Regions from separate parts of the Streptomyces sp. NPDC092296 genome, predicted to be linked through region 1. Evidence: riboswitches for the same ligand, from Rfam matches in the RefSeq annotation. Region 1 holds a riboswitch; each other region holds the start of a gene.
The links. Region 1 has a riboswitch for cyclic di-AMP ahead of ACIQGZ_RS28945 (C40 family peptidase). Riboswitches for the same ligand answer to the same signal wherever they lie in the genome.

Region 1 (4,766 bases):
CCCGGGCGGAGCAGCGCGCCCGCGCCGGACTGACCCGGACGCTGCGCAGCCGGGCCAGCGACGACCCCGTACTGGACCTGGCGAGCAACGACTACCTCGGCCTGGTCCGCCACCCCCGGGTGACCCGCGCCGCCGCCGACGCGGCGCTGCGCTGGGGCGGCGGCGCCACCGGCTCCCGGCTGGTCACCGGCACCACCGAGCTGCACACCGAGCTGGAGGCGGAGCTGGCCGCCTTCTGCGGCACCGAGGCGGCCCTGGTCCTCTCCTCCGGCTACGCGGCCAACCTCGCCGCGCTCACCGCGCTCACCGCCCCGGGCACGCTGGTCGTCTCCGACGCCTACAACCACGCCTCGCTGATCGACGGCTGCCGGCTCTCCCGGGCCCAGGTCCGCCCGGTGCCGCACCGCGACCCCGGCGCGGTGCGCGCCGCGCTGGCCGGGCACGGCGGCGGCCCGGCGCTGGTCGTCACCGACTCCCTCTTCTCGGTCGACGGCGACGCCGCACCGCTGGCCGACCTCTCCGCCGCCTGCCGGGAGTACGGCGCGGCGCTGCTGGTCGACGACGCGCACGGGCTGGGCGTCCTCGGCCCCGGCGGGGCGGGCGCGGCGGCCGGCAGCGGCCTGGCGGGGGCGCCGGACACCGTGGTCACCGTCACCCTCTCCAAGTCGCTGGGCTCCCAGGGCGGGGCGGTGCTCGGCCCGCGCCGGGTCATCCGGCACCTCACCGAGACCGCCCGCACCTTCATCTTCGACACCGGGCTCGCCCCCGCCGCCGCCGGAGCGGCCCTCGGCGCGCTGCGGCTGCTGCGCGAGGAGCCGCAGCGCGCCGCCCGCGCCCGCGAGGTCGCGCGGCTGCTGGCCGACCGCCTCACCGCCGCCGGGCTGCGGGCCGGCCGACCGGACGCGGCGGTGGTCTCGGTACGCGCCCCCTCCCCGGAGGAGGCCGTCGCCTGGGCCGCCGACTGCCGGGCGGCCGGGGTCGGGGTCGGCTGCTTCCGCCCGCCGTCCGTACCCGACGGCCAGTCCCGGCTGCGGCTGACCGCCCGCGCCGATCTGACCGACGCACAGCTCACCCGGGCCGTCGAGGTGCTTTCCCGGACGGCTCCGGAGAATGCGTTCGGATAACCGGCAATCCCGCCCGACCGCTTCCGCCGAAGGGCGGCCGGGCGGGATTGATTACCGGATTTACCGGTCAGCCGATACGGCCGTACCAGACGCTCTTGTCCCAGATCTTCTCCAGCCGCACCCGCGCACCGCTGTGCGGGGCATGCCAGATCTTGCCCTTCCCGGCGTAGATGCCGACGTGGTAGACGCTGGAGCCGTGGTGGAAGAAGACCAGGTCGCCGGTCCTGAGGCTGCTCTTCTTGATGTGGTGCGCCTTGTTGTACTGCGCCTGTGCGGTGCGCGGCAGTTTCTTGCCCGCCTTCCGGTACGACCACATCACCAGACCCGAGCAGTCGAACCGGGTCGGCCCGGCGGCGCCGTACACATACGGCGCCCCCTTCTTGGTCGCGGCGATCCTCAGCGCCTTCGCCGAGAGCGTCGCGGCCTCCGCCGGGGTGGCGAAGCCGGGCGCCAGCCCGACCCCGGCCATCGCGGCGGCCGTCAGGACGGCGGTGGCGCCGACCCGGTTGATCAGCCGGCCACGCTGCCAGCCCGGACGACCGCCCTGGTGGGAGGGGGTACTACCGTCCTCCTCGGCGCCGACCGGCGCTGCGGGGGCAGCGTCGGCGGCGAGCTGGGCAGCCCTGCCGGCATGGGTGCGAGACGTCGCAGACATGCGAGTCCTTCCGGAACCGCCTGCGAAAGATGACCTGTCGGATTCGGGCACCGAAAGCTGCCCGGCCACCGAAGTGGCTTCACCCCAAGGGGCACTGATGAACCTTTGCCGCGGCACTGCCGCGACCGGGCTCACGCACCCCGCCGTACCTGGGTCTCCCGCTCCCGCCGCAAACAGCTCGCGCCTGGCATCCGGGTCGGTGGCGGGATTTGGCGTCCGCCCGGACCGCCCCGCCTCGGTGACGGGGACTTGTCGCGTTCGGCCGCCAGTATTGGCAGATTTCTGACCCGTCTTCATCTTGAGACGGCTATTTGTGACTCTTGTCACCCGCCCGACGGGGGCCGCTGAAGCCTTGTTCGGCAGATCAGGTTTCAACCCCTCAGAACCCTGGTACGCAATTCCCAACTCTCCTTTCACCTGCGGAAATACACCTGCGTCACCGGGGGCACGACGGGGGCTCACGGGGCGCTCGGCGGAGTGTTCGACGAGCGTTCGTTCCTGCATTCGGGGGAGCGGGCTACGGCACGCGGGCGACACGCCGTCGCTGCGCCCGGACGGGTGGTCCGCTCACCCGTCCGGGTCGCTCGGTGGAACTGCCCCGCTACGCATCGGCGGCGGACGCGTTGTCAGGGGAGGATGCGCTGGCCAGGGGGTGAGGGACGGTCAGCCGCCCGGCGCGACCGGCTCACCGCGCGCCCCTTCGCAGCCGTTCGCACCCGCTGCCGTGGCGATGGGCGTGTTGACCGGTGTCAAGACGCGATATATCGTGTTTCTCCATGCAGAGCAGCAGCAGGAGTGCCCGGTGACCGCTTCCAAGCCCACCCGCCCCTGGTCCGACGCCGCCATCGATCCGAGCGCCGCCGACCTGCCCGCCGCCGATCTGCCCGCCGCCGATCTGCCCGCCGCCGACCTGCGCGCGGCCGACCACGACCGCGACCGTACGGCCGCCCGGCTGGCCGACGCCCTCGCCCAGGGCCGGCTGACCCCCGAGGAGCACGCGGAGCGCCTGGAGGCCGCCTACAGCGCCCGTACGTTGGCCGAGCTGGCACCGCTCACCCGCGACCTCCCCGCCGAGACCGACGGCCGCCCGACCGCGCCCGTGGCCCCGGGGGACGGCGAGCCGGTGGTCGTGGTGCTCAGCAAGCTGCGCCGGGGCGGCCAGTGGCCGGTGCCGCCGCTGAGCGCCTTCCGGGCACGCTTCGGCGCGCTGGTCCTGGACCTGAGCCATGCCGTCTTCACCCGGCGCGAGGTGGTGATCGAGGCGGGGTCCTTCTGCGGCAAGGTCGAGATGGTGGTGCCGGACGACGCCCAGGTGTACGACACCGGCACGGCGCTCCTCGGCAAGCGGTCCACCCCCGGCGACCACCCCGGCCGGGCGGACGGCCCCGTCATCCGGATCACCGGCCGCAGTGTCCTCGGCCACCTCCGCGTCGTCCGGGAGTCCGACGCCCCCTTCCACCACTGAGATCCGCCCCGGGGCGGCAGATGCCCGGCCGGGCGCCGGCCAGGGGCGCGGGGGACTGCGCGCCCAGCCCGCCACGGGGGTGCGGGACTGTTCGCGGCAGCTACCCGCGCCCCGTGCGGACGGGCCCGGGTCAGAACTGGAAGACGCCGCCGGATTCGCCGCCGGCCACGCAGCGGTTGGCGTAGGTGCGGATGAACTCCACCGGGTGGCCGTCCCAGCTGCCGACGACGCGGCCGGTGACCGGGGCATACAGCATCGGGCACATCACCCCCCGCTGGGCCCGCACCGCCGCCGGATCGCCGTGCGCGGCCCGCAGCGCGGCGCACGCGTCGCCGGGGCGGGGGTGCGAGCCGCCGTCCGGGGCGCACTCCAGCGAGACCGAGCCCAGCACCCGCCCGGCGGCGTTCTCGCCGCTGTGCAGGGTCAGCACCAGCCGGGAGCCGGCCGGGCCGGGGGAGTCGGCCGCGGCGCCCGGGGCCGGGACGGCCACCAGGGCGGCGGCTGCGGCCAGGGCGGCGGCGGGCAGGGCACGGCTCCAGGGCATGGCGGGTTCCTCCGGGAACGGGACGGTACGGGGGCGAGGTGGGGCACAGGACAGGTCTCGCAGCCACACCTACCGCAGACGGCCGCCCGCCGCGCGCCCGGTCACCCGACCGTGGGCGCGCCGCGGGCGGCCGCCGTCCCGAACCCGACGCCGCTACGGTCCGTCGACCGGCTGCACCGCCGCAGCGGCAGCGCGCGGCGCACCGCCCTGGGACCGCGCCTCCAGCGACGCCAGATAGGCGTTGTACGCGACCAGCTCGGCGTCGCCGTCCCGCTCCGCCGCCCGGTCGCGCCGCCGCGCCTGCCGCTCCTCGGAGTTCGCCCACTGGAAGACCAGCGCGATCAGCACCAGCGCGGTCGGGATCTCGCCGAACGCCCAGGTGATGCCGCCGGCGATCTTCTGGTCGTCGAGCGTGTTGACGCCCAGCCCGGCCGGCGGGTGCGCGAACGTGTCGACCAGCAGATTGCTCGCCATCATCACCGCCACGCCGAAGAAGGCGTGGAACGGCATCCCCATGAACAGCTCCAGGATGCGCATCACATAGCCCGGCCGGTGCGGCCCCGGGTCCACGCCCATGATCGGCCAGAAGAAGACCAGACCGACCGCCAGGAAGTGCACCATCATCGCGATGTGCCCCGTGCGGCTGCTCATCAGGGTGTCGAACAGCGGGGTGAAGTAGAGCCCGTACAGGCTGGCGACGAAGAGCGGGATGGTGAACGCCGGGTGCGAGATCACCCGTACGTACCGGCTGTGCAGCAGCGCCACCACCAGCTCCCGCACCCCCCGGCGCCCCTTGCCGGCCGGGTGCAGCGCCCGCAGCGTCAGGGTGATCGGGGCGCCGAGCAGCAGCAGGATCGGTGAGAGCATGCTCAGCACCATGTGCTGGAGCATATGGGCGCTGAACAGCACCATCCCGTAGTCGTTCACGCCGGTGCAGGTGGTCAGCACCACGGTGGCCAGCCCCGCCACCCAGGCGAT
Region 2 (4,766 bases), on a different contig from region 1:
AACAGCGGCAGGTCGGACGCCTCGGAGGCGGCGTGCGCCACGGCGAGCGAGACGCCCAGGATGGCGTTGGCGCCGAGCGAGGACTTGTCCGGGGTGGCGTCCAGGTCGAGCATCGCCTGGTCGATCAGCCGCTGCTCGGTGGCGTCGTAGCCGACCAGCTCCGGGCCGATCTGCTCGATGACGGCGAGGACGGCCTTCTCCACGCCCTTGCCGCCGTAGCGGGACTTGTCGCCGTCGCGCAGCTCCAGCGCCTCGAAGGCGCCGGTGGAGGCGCCGGAGGGCACCGCCGCGCGGCCGGTGCTGCCGTCGTCGAGGCCGACCTCGACCTCGACCGTGGGGTTGCCTCGCGAGTCGAGGATCTCCCGGGCTACGACGACATCAATGGACGGCACGAGGCATCTCCTTATGGCGGATATGAAGTCGTTACGACCAGAGCCTAACCGCACCGGCCGTCACGACCACCGCTACCCGGGCCCTGTCTCGCCGGTCGAACACTTCTACCCATCGGTAGCGCGGTGCCCGGCACCGCACCCGGCGGCCGGTCCCGGGAGGTCGGGAGCGGCCGCCGGCGGGGCGTCAGCAGCGGTGCGCAGCCGGTCAGCCGAGGGTCAGCACCTGGCCCGGCAGGATCAGGTCGGGGTCGGCGCCGACGGTGGAGCGGTTCTCCTGGTAGAGGTGCTGCCAGCCGCCGTCCAGGTGGTGGGCCTCGACGATGGCGGAGAGGTTGTCGCCCGGTACGACCGTGTACCGGCCGCCGGCCGGGGCGGGGGCCGCGTGCCGGGGGGTGGACTTCTTCGCCGGGGTGGCGGCCGTCTCGGCGGCGGGCGCGGCGGCGTGCTTGGCGGTGCTCCCGGCCGGCTTCGCGGTGCCCTTGGCCGGGGTCGCGGCGGTCGCGGCCTGCTGCTCGGCCGCGGCGAGGTGCTGCTGGTAGACGTCCTTGTGGCTGGTCCAGTGCCAGGAGTCGTCCTCCTGGTACCAGTAGACGCCGTCCTCAGCGTCCCAGCCGGCCGTGCCGTCGAAGGTCGGCAGGTGCTCGGTCTGGGTCGGGGCGGTGTCCTTGGCGGCGGTGGAGTCGGCCGCACCCAGGTCGTCCCGGGCGCTGCCGCGCGAGGCGGCGTCCGTGGTGGCGGAGGAGACCGGGCTGCCGCCGGTGTCCACGCTCGCGGCGGGGCCGCCCGCCGTCAGCCCGGCCTGCACCGAGCACACCGGCCAGGCGCCGGGGCCCTGACCGTCCAGCACCTTCTCCGCTATGGCGATCTGCTGGCCCTTGGTCGCCAGGTCCGGCCGGTCGGCGTACGCGGAGCCGCCGTAGGCCGCCCAGGTGCTCTGGGTGAACTGGAGGCCGCCGTAGAAGCCGTTGCCGGTGTTGATCGCCCAGTCGCCGCCGCTCTCGCACTGGGCGACCTTGTCCCAGGTGGCGGTGGAGGCGGCGGAGGCGGCGCCCGCCGTCAGCAGCGGGAGCGCGATGCCCGCGCCGGTGACACCGGCGACGGCGACGAACTTCTTGGTCTGGCTGGGGCGGATGCGGCGATGGCGGCCGTTGCCGGGAAGCAGCATGAGGGGTCCCTCTCCGACGCCTACGAGGTGAGCTGTCGGGTTCGGACCGGGAGGTGGCCCGGCCGCGCGGAGGCGGCTTCACCCCGAGCCGCGCACCGGTTGGGCGCACGGCGGCTTACCTGGTTCCCCCGCTCCTGTCCTCAAGGTCGGTCTCGGTGGCCCGGAGCACGGTGGACAGGACTCGGCGTCCCACGCTCCGGGGCCCGCGTCAGCGGATGGACGGGAGCCTAGACAGTTCGTCTGATGGATAACAACCCGACATCACGAACATCACACAAAGGCAAACCCATCGTCGCGGCGTGCCTACTGTCGGTCGGTCATCCGCTCACTCCGCCACCGGGGTGAAGCCCACCGGCAACTCCCGCAGGCCGCGCATGATCAGACCGCCGCGCCACCGCAGGTCGGCCGGATCGGCGGCGAGCCGCAGATCGGGGAGGCGGGTGAGCAGCGCGGTCAGCGCCGCCTGCGCCTCCAACCGGGCGAGCGGCGCGCCCAGGCAGTAGTGGATGCCGTGGCCGAAGCCCAGGTGCGGATTGTCGCGGCGGGCCAGGTCGAGGGTGTCCGGCCCGTCGAACCGCTCCGGGTCGCGGTCGGCGGCGGCCAGCACCACCAGCACTGGATCGCCCGCCGGGACGGCCGTGCCGCCGATGGTCAGCTCCGCGGTGGCGAACCGCCAGGTGGCCAGCTCCACCGGGCCGTCGTACCGGAGCAGCTCCTCCACCGCGCCGGCCAGCAGCCCGGTCTCGCCCCGGCCCAGCGACTCCTGGAGCAGCGCCCGCTGACCGGGGTTGCGCAGCAGGGCGTACGTGCCGTTGCCGATCAGGTTGACGGTGGTCTCGAAGCCGGCGAAGAGCAGGATGAAGGCCATCGCGGCGGCTTCGTTCTCGGTCAGGTGCTCGCCGTGGTCGCCGGCCCGGATCAGCCCGGAGATCAGGTCCTCGCCGGGCTGCGGCTCGGCGGTCAGCTCCGCGCGCTTGCGGTGGATCAGCTCGGCCAGGTACGTCCGCATCCGCTTGACCGCGCGGGCGACACCGCCGCGCGGGCCGCCGCCGTGGCGGATCATCATCCCGGCCCAGTCGCGGAAGTCGTCCTGGTCCTCCGGCGGCACGCCCAGCAGGTCGCAGATGGCGTAGATCGGCAGCGGGAAGGCGAACTCATGGATCAGGTCGGCGCTGCCCCGGGCCGCGAAGGAGTCCAGCAGCCGGTCGGTGAGCTGCCGCACCCGGGGCTCGAACTCCGCGACCCGGCGCGGGGTGAACGCCTTGGAGACCAGCCGGCGCAGCCGGGTGTGGTCGGGCGGGTCGATGTTCAGCAGGTGCGTCATCAGGTCGGCGCTGCGCTCCCCGGGGATGCCGACCCGGCCGGAGCGGTGCGCCTGCTCGCTGTGGTGCACCGGGTTCTTGGACAGCCTGGGGTCGGCCAGCGCCTGCCGGGCGTCGGCGTACCGCGTCACCAGCCACGCGTCCACACCGCTCGGCAGGGTGGTGCGGTGCACCGGTGCGTGCTCGCGCAGCCAGGCGTACGCCGGGTACGGATCGGCGGCGAACTCGAAGGTGAACAGGTCAGGGGCGTGCGCAGGCATCCCCCGACGTTAGCCTGCGGGTCCGACAGTGGCGCGAAGCAGGTCACCTGGCGGACATGCCCTGTTGCGGTGGGTGCTGCGGAGCCTACGATCCCCCGCAGCGTGATTCAGCGGCCCGCCGCGGGGCGGATGCGGCCGCAGGGAGGAGCAGTCCATGCAGGTGCGCGGTGCGGTGGTGGTCATCACCGGGGCGGCGGGCGGGATCGGCGCGGCGCTCGCGCGGCGATTCGCGGCGGAGGGCGCGGCCGGGCTGCTCCTCGCGGACCTGGACGTCGGCGGCGCCGAGGACCTGGCCGGGGAGCTGGACCGGCACGGCTGCCGCGCGGTCGGCGTGGGCAGCGACGTGTCGCGGGAGAGCGACGTACGGACCCTGGTGGACATCGCCGAGGAGCACCTCGGGCCGATCGACCTGTTCTGTAGCAACGCCGGAGTGGGGACGGCGCAGGGCATCGAGGCGGCGGACGCGCTCTGGCAGGGCTGCTGGGACGTCAACGTCATGGCCCACGTCTACGCGGCGCGGGCCGTGCTGCCGGGGATGCTCGCGCGGGGGCGGGGGCGGCTGCTCAACACCGCTTCGGCGGCGGGGCTGCTGACCATGCCCGGGGATGCGCCGTACAGCGTCACCAAGCATGCGGCGGTGGCGTTCGCGGAGTGGCTGGCGGTGACGTACGGGTCGCGGGGGATCGGGGTCAGCGTGCTGTGTCCGCAGGGGGTGCGGACGGCGATGTCCGCGTATCCCGGCGTCGAGGATGTGCTGACCGCTTTCGGGGCGATGCTGGAGCCGGCCGAGGTGGCGGAGGCGGTGGTCGCGGGGCTGGCGGACGAGCGGTTCCTGATCCTGCCGCACCCCGAGGTGGCCCGGTACGAGCAGGGGCGGGCCGCGGACCGGGACGCCTGGCTGACCGGCATGCGGGACACCGTCGCCGCCCTCCCCGCCCTGCCGGAACCGGCTGCCTGAACCCCGGCCACGGGTCACCACCAGGAGCGCGAGGAACTGCGCGACCAGCCACCCGCTGACACCAGCGCTTGAACAGGCGACCAACCACGCACCACCAGGGGCGCGGGGAACTGCGCGACCAGCCACCCACTGACGCCAGCGCTTGAACGGACGGCCAACCGTGCACCATCCGGGGTGCATGGGAACGGTGCGTTCGGCGTGCTGCACTGGTGAGGGTTGCTCGCGCAGTTCCTCGCGCGCCTGGAGTGAACCCCGGCCGGGAAGGCACCCCCGCCGGGGAGCGGGGAACGGTGCGTTCAGGGCACTACGAACGCGGGGGTTGCTCGCGCAGTTCCTCGCGCCCCTGGAGTGAACCCCGGCCGGGAAGGCAACCCCGCCGGGGAGCGGGGAACGGTGCGTTCAGGGCACTACGAACGCGGGGGTTGCTCGCGCAGTTCCTCGCGCCCCTGGAGTGAACCCCGGCCGGGAAGGCACCCCCGCCGGGGAGCGGGGAACGGTGCGTTCAGGGCACCACGGACGCGGGGGTTGCTCGCGCAGTTCCTCGCGCCCCTGGAGTGGACCGTGGCCGGGAAGGCACCCGCCGGGGGCCAGGGGTGGTGGTCAGGGGTGCTGTTCGGCGGTGCGGATGGCGGTGCGGTAGTGGCGGGCGGCGGTGCGGAGGGCGGTTTC
Region 3 (4,766 bases), on a different contig from region 1:
CCCGAACAGGGAGAGCAGTTCGACCGGCTCCGGACCGGCGCTGACGAATCCGTGCGGCACCCGGGTGTCGAACTCGGCCGCCTCCCCCGTCGTGAGGACGAGGTCGTGCTCGCCCAGGACCAGCCGCAGCCGCCCCGCCAGCACATAGAGCCACTCGTACCCCTCGTGGACCCGCTGCTCCAGCTCCTCGCGGCCCGACCGGACCGGCGGGAGGATCAGCTTGTACGCCTGGAGCCCGCCCAGGTGGCGGGTCAGCGGCACAAAGGTCCTGCCGTACCGGACGAACGGACGCGCATGGATGCGCGGGTCGCCGGTCGCGGGCGCGCCGACCAGCTCGTCCAGCTGCACGCCGTACGCCTTGGCCAGCGGCAGCAGCAGTTCCAGCGTCGGCTTGCGCTGCCCGGACTCCAGCCGGGAGAGGGTGCTGACCGAGATCCCGGTCGTGCCGCTGAGCGCGGCCAGCGTGGTGCCGCGCTCCCGGCGCAGCGCCCGCAGCCGGGGGCCCACGGCGGTCAGTACGGTGGCGAAGTCGTCGTCTGCCATGGCTCCATTTGCCGACCCGGCAAGGAATTTTGTCAAACGCCGGGGCGCGGACCGACCCTCGGCAGGGTCCGACCCCCACGCCATGGAGGAAAGCACCGATGACCGATGACCGGAGCAGCATGTCGACGGCGGGGTTCTGGGACGCCCGCTACGCCCGGAGTGACCGGATCTGGAGCGGCGAGCCCAACACCACGCTGATCCGCGAGACGGCCGACCTGACGCCGGGCACCGCGCTCGACCTGGGCTGCGGCGAGGGCGCCGACGCGGTCTGGCTCGCCGGGCGGGGCTGGCGGGTCACCGCGACCGACGTCTCCCGGGTCGCCCTGGACCGCGCGGCCGGGCACGCGGCGGCGGCGGGCGTCGCCGACCGGATCGACTGGCAGCGACACGACCTGGCGGAGTCCTTCCCGGCCGGCGCCTTCGACCTGGTCTCCGCGCACTTCCTGCACTCCCCCGGCATACCCCGGGAACAGATCCTGCGGACCGCCGCCGCAGCCGTCGCCCCGGGCGGCGTCCTGCTGGTGGTCGGGCACGCCGGGCCGCCGCCCTGGGAGCACGGGCCCGAGCAGGAGGTGGACCTCCCCACCCCGCTGGAGCTGCTGGCCGCGCTGGACCTGCCGCGCGACCGGTGGGAGGTCCTGGTCAGCGAGGAGCACGAACGCATCCAGCAGGGCCCCGACGGGAAGCCGGCCACCCGCGTCGACAACACCCTGGGGCTCCGCCGCCTGCCCGGCTGAGCAGCCGGCCCCGGAGACGCGTGTTCCCGGGGTGTCGCCGTCGGCGGCGCCCCGGGAACACGCGTCAGCGCTGGGTCAGCGGTGCGTCAGATCCGGACGATCCGGGCGATCGGCATCACCGTGGCGGACTCGTAGCGGACCACCGCGCCGGTGTGCGGGGCGTGGATGATCTGCCCGTTGCCGACGTACATGCCGACGTGGCTCATCCCGCTGTAGTAGATGATCAGGTCGCCGGGCTTGGCGTTGGCGATGTTGGTGCCGATGTTCGTACCGGCGCTGGCCTGCGCCTGCGAGGTGCGCGGCAGCGAGACGTTCGCCTGGCCGTAGGCCCACAGCATCAGGCCGGAGCAGTCGAAGGTGGACGGGCCGACGTGGCCGTAGACGTACGGCGAACCGAGCCTGGACTCGGCGGCGGCGATCGCGGCGGCGGCATAGCTGGAGGCGGCGCCCGCCGTGCTGGTGGTGCCACCGGTGGCGCCGGAGGTCGTCAGCGGGCCGCGGGCGGCGGCGCGCGAGGCGCGCTCGGCGTCGGCCTCGGCCTGCTGGAGTGCGGCGCGCTCCTGGGCGGTGAGGGTGTTGAGCAGCTCCTGCGCCTTGGCGAGCTTCTGCTGCACCTCGGCCTTGGACGCCTTGAGTTCCTTGGTGGTGCTGTCCAGCTCGGCGAGCTTGTCCTGCGCCTCGGCCTTGTCCTGGTCGAGCTTGCGCTGCCGCTGCTGGAGCTCCTTGAGGACGTCCGTCTGCTGGCTGCTCGCCTGGTCGAGCGAGGACGCCTTGTCCAGGAACTGGCTCGGGTCCGAGGAGAGCATCAGCTGCACGGTCGGGTCGATACCGCCGCTGCGGTACTGCTGGGCGGCGACCTGGCCGAGCGTGCTCTGCATCGAGGAGACCTCGGACTGCCGCCGGGCCACCTGGTCCTGGAGGTGGTTGACCTGCTTCTGGAGCTGCTGCTGCTTCTCCTTGGCGCCGTCGTACTTCTCCGTCGCGACCTCGGCCTGCTCATTGAGCTTGTCGACCTGGGCCTTGACCTGGTCCTTGGTCGGCTTGGGGGCCGCGTGGGCGGCTCCGGCCTGGGCGGAGATGGCGACGGCGGTGGCTGCTGCGGCGGTCAGGACGGATATGCGCGCGCGGCTGGGCTGCTTGGGACGGCGGTGGGACGCCACGAAGGCGGACTCCTTCTTCCTACGTCCGCCTACCGGGTGAGCTGACGGGTTCGGGCTGGAAGCATGCCCTACGACGCCTCAGCCGGTGTTGGCCGGCCCTGACGCCGATTCACCCCGAGGAAGTTGGTTCCCCGGCTCCGATCGACGGCATCCCCTGGAGGACAGCACCCTGTCCTGCCGCGTCTCGAACTCGGCGGGAGCCACCGCCGTCACCCACGTCGGCTGATCACTTCACGGTGGCTCGTCGCCAGACACTAGTAACTGAACTGTGATCCGTTCAAATCCTTGTAGGTAAAAAGTCCCGGTGGCGACAAGATTTCTTCGGAATTACCACAAAGGGTAGTCGACATCTGACCCTGAGCTGATCGTTCGGCGCTGTGAAGCGCTTCGGCGGCCGATCACCGTGGCCGACCTCACTCGCCGCCGCAGCAGCCGACAGGCCCGGCTTGTCCGAAAAGCCGGGCCTGGCATGGTTGCTGAAGGGTACTGAGCACGACCGTACGGCGGTGGCCGCTCGCGGCAGCGCCGCCGTCAGACCCGGCGGATCTTGGAGATCGGCATCGAGCTGGCCGAGACCACCTCCACCGACTTGCCGGGGCGCGGCGCGTGGACGACCAGACCGTTGCCGACGTACATCCCGACGTGGCTGCCGCCGTAGTAGATGATCAGGTCGCCCGGCTGCGCGGCGGCGAGCGACGGCACCGCGACCCCCACCATGCCCTGGTCGCTGGCGATCCGGGGCAGCGTGACGCCCGCCTGCGCGTACGCCCACTTCATCAGCCCGGAGCAGTCGAAGACACTCGGGCCCATCCCGCCGCTGACATAGGCCGACCCCTGCTTGCCGAGGGCCGCCTGCAACGCCACCGCCGCATAGCCGTGCGCGGCCGGCAGCGAGCTGAGGTCCACCCGCTCCATGCCGCCGCGCGAGGCGCGGGCGTCCGCCGCCTCCAGCGCGATCCGCTCCTGCGCGGTGAGGGTGTTGAGCACCGTCTGCGCCTCGTGCAGCCGGGCCTGCATCCGCGCCTTGCCCTGCTTCAGCTGCGTGGTGGTGCGGTCCAGCTCGGCCAGCGTCGCCGCCGCCTCCGCCTTCTGCTGGTCCAGCGAGCGCTGCTGCTCCTGGAGCCGGCGCAGCGTGTCCGCCTGCTGGGCGCTCACCTGGTCCGAGGAGGACGCCTTGGCGAGGAAGTCGTCCGGGTCGGAGGAGAGCACCAGCTGCACGGTGGGGTCGATGCCACCCGAGCGGTACTGCGCCGCCGCCACCGCCCCGAGGCCGCTCTCCAGCTCGGTCACCTCGGCCTGCTGGCGGGCCACCCGGTCCTGGAGCTGAGCCGCCTGCTTGCGCAGCTGCTGCTGCTTCTCCTTGGCGCCGTCGTACTGCTCGGTGGCCTCCTCGGCCTCCTCGTACAGCTTGTCGACCTTCGCCTTCACCTGGTCCTTGGTCGGCTTGGGGTCCGCGTGCGCGGCACCGGCCTGGGCGGAGATGGCGACGGCGGTCGCGGCCGCAGCGGTCAGGACCGAGACCCGGGCACGGCTCGGCTGCTTGGGACGGCGGTGGGACGCCAAGGGAGGTGCTCCTTAGTCCTGCAAACACCACTCGCGCGAGTGACGGTCGGGATGGGGGTTTGACGACAGACCATAGTGAAGATCCGTTGTCCGGCCAAGCCCGGCGGACGCCGCACCGCCCCGCAGAGTGCGGTCATGACCGTAAGTCAGGACAAGTCCGGCCTCAGGTCCGCACCAGCCGCTTCAGCAGCAGCGCCGAGGAGACCGGCCGCGCCCCCGCCCGGCGCACCCCGTCGGCCACCTCCCGGTCGGAGGAGACCACCACCACCGGCCGGCCGACCGGCTCGGCCCGCACCAGCTGCCGGATCAGCTCGTCCGCCGTCTGACCGGTGCGGCTGAACCGCACCCGTACCCCGCGCGGCGGAGCCATGATCACCGGCGTGTCCAGGTCCTGCCCGTCGAAGACGCAGGTCACCTCGGCGCCGCTCTGCGCCGCCAGCATCGACAGGCCGCCCAGCAGCCGGATGCGCTGCTGCTCCAGCGGCAGCATGGGGTAGCCGGTCTTGGTGACGTTGTAGCCGTCCACCAGCAGATGCACCTGCGGCAGCGCCAGCAGCTGGTCCAGCAGCGCCGGGTCGTCCTCGGCCAGCGCCCGCCGGGCCACGTCGTGCGGCGAGGCCGCCCCGGGGGCGACCGCCTCCACCAGGTCGGCGGGCCGGATGCGGGCCACCGGCAGCGCCAGCTCGCGTTGCAGGCCCTGGGCCGCGTTCAGCACCGTGTCCAGCAGCAGCCGCAGCCGCATGTCCTCCACGCTGCGGCCCTC

Region 2: it holds a riboswitch for cyclic di-AMP, as region 1 does, so the genes downstream of both, ACIQGZ_RS04980 (transglycosylase family protein) here and ACIQGZ_RS28945 (C40 family peptidase) in region 1, are expected to answer to the same signal.
Region 3: it holds a riboswitch for cyclic di-AMP, as region 1 does, so the genes downstream of both, ACIQGZ_RS11175 (NlpC/P60 family protein) here and ACIQGZ_RS28945 (C40 family peptidase) in region 1, are expected to answer to the same signal.

Annotation. Positions count from the first base shown of each region.
Region 1 is NZ_JBIVRB010000025.1:8,131-12,896, reverse strand. It holds gene ACIQGZ_RS28950 (8-amino-7-oxononanoate synthase) at 1-1,124, shown strand, start outside; gene ACIQGZ_RS28945 (C40 family peptidase) at 1,192-1,779, opposite strand; cyclic di-AMP (ydaO/yuaA leader) riboswitch at 1,782-2,004, opposite strand; gene ACIQGZ_RS28940 (DUF1707 domain-containing protein) at 2,582-3,244, shown strand; gene ACIQGZ_RS28935 (SSI family serine proteinase inhibitor) at 3,375-3,788, opposite strand; gene ACIQGZ_RS28930 (cytochrome c oxidase assembly protein) at 3,942-4,766, opposite strand, start outside.
Region 2 is NZ_JBIVRB010000001.1:1,069,974-1,074,739, reverse strand. It holds gene eno (phosphopyruvate hydratase) at 1-392, opposite strand, end outside; gene ACIQGZ_RS04980 (transglycosylase family protein) at 598-1,557, opposite strand; cyclic di-AMP (ydaO/yuaA leader) riboswitch at 1,560-1,725, opposite strand; gene ACIQGZ_RS04975 (cytochrome P450) at 1,883-3,139, opposite strand; gene ACIQGZ_RS04970 (SDR family oxidoreductase) at 3,294-4,097, shown strand; gene ACIQGZ_RS04965 (MazG family protein) at 4,698-4,766, opposite strand, start outside.
Region 3 is NZ_JBIVRB010000003.1:158,833-163,598, reverse strand. It holds gene ACIQGZ_RS11185 (helix-turn-helix domain-containing protein) at 1-543, opposite strand, end outside; gene ACIQGZ_RS11180 (class I SAM-dependent methyltransferase) at 642-1,280, shown strand; gene ACIQGZ_RS11175 (NlpC/P60 family protein) at 1,367-2,440, opposite strand; cyclic di-AMP (ydaO/yuaA leader) riboswitch at 2,451-2,600, opposite strand; gene ACIQGZ_RS11170 (NlpC/P60 family protein) at 2,972-4,003, opposite strand; gene ACIQGZ_RS11165 (NYN domain-containing protein) at 4,167-4,766, opposite strand, start outside.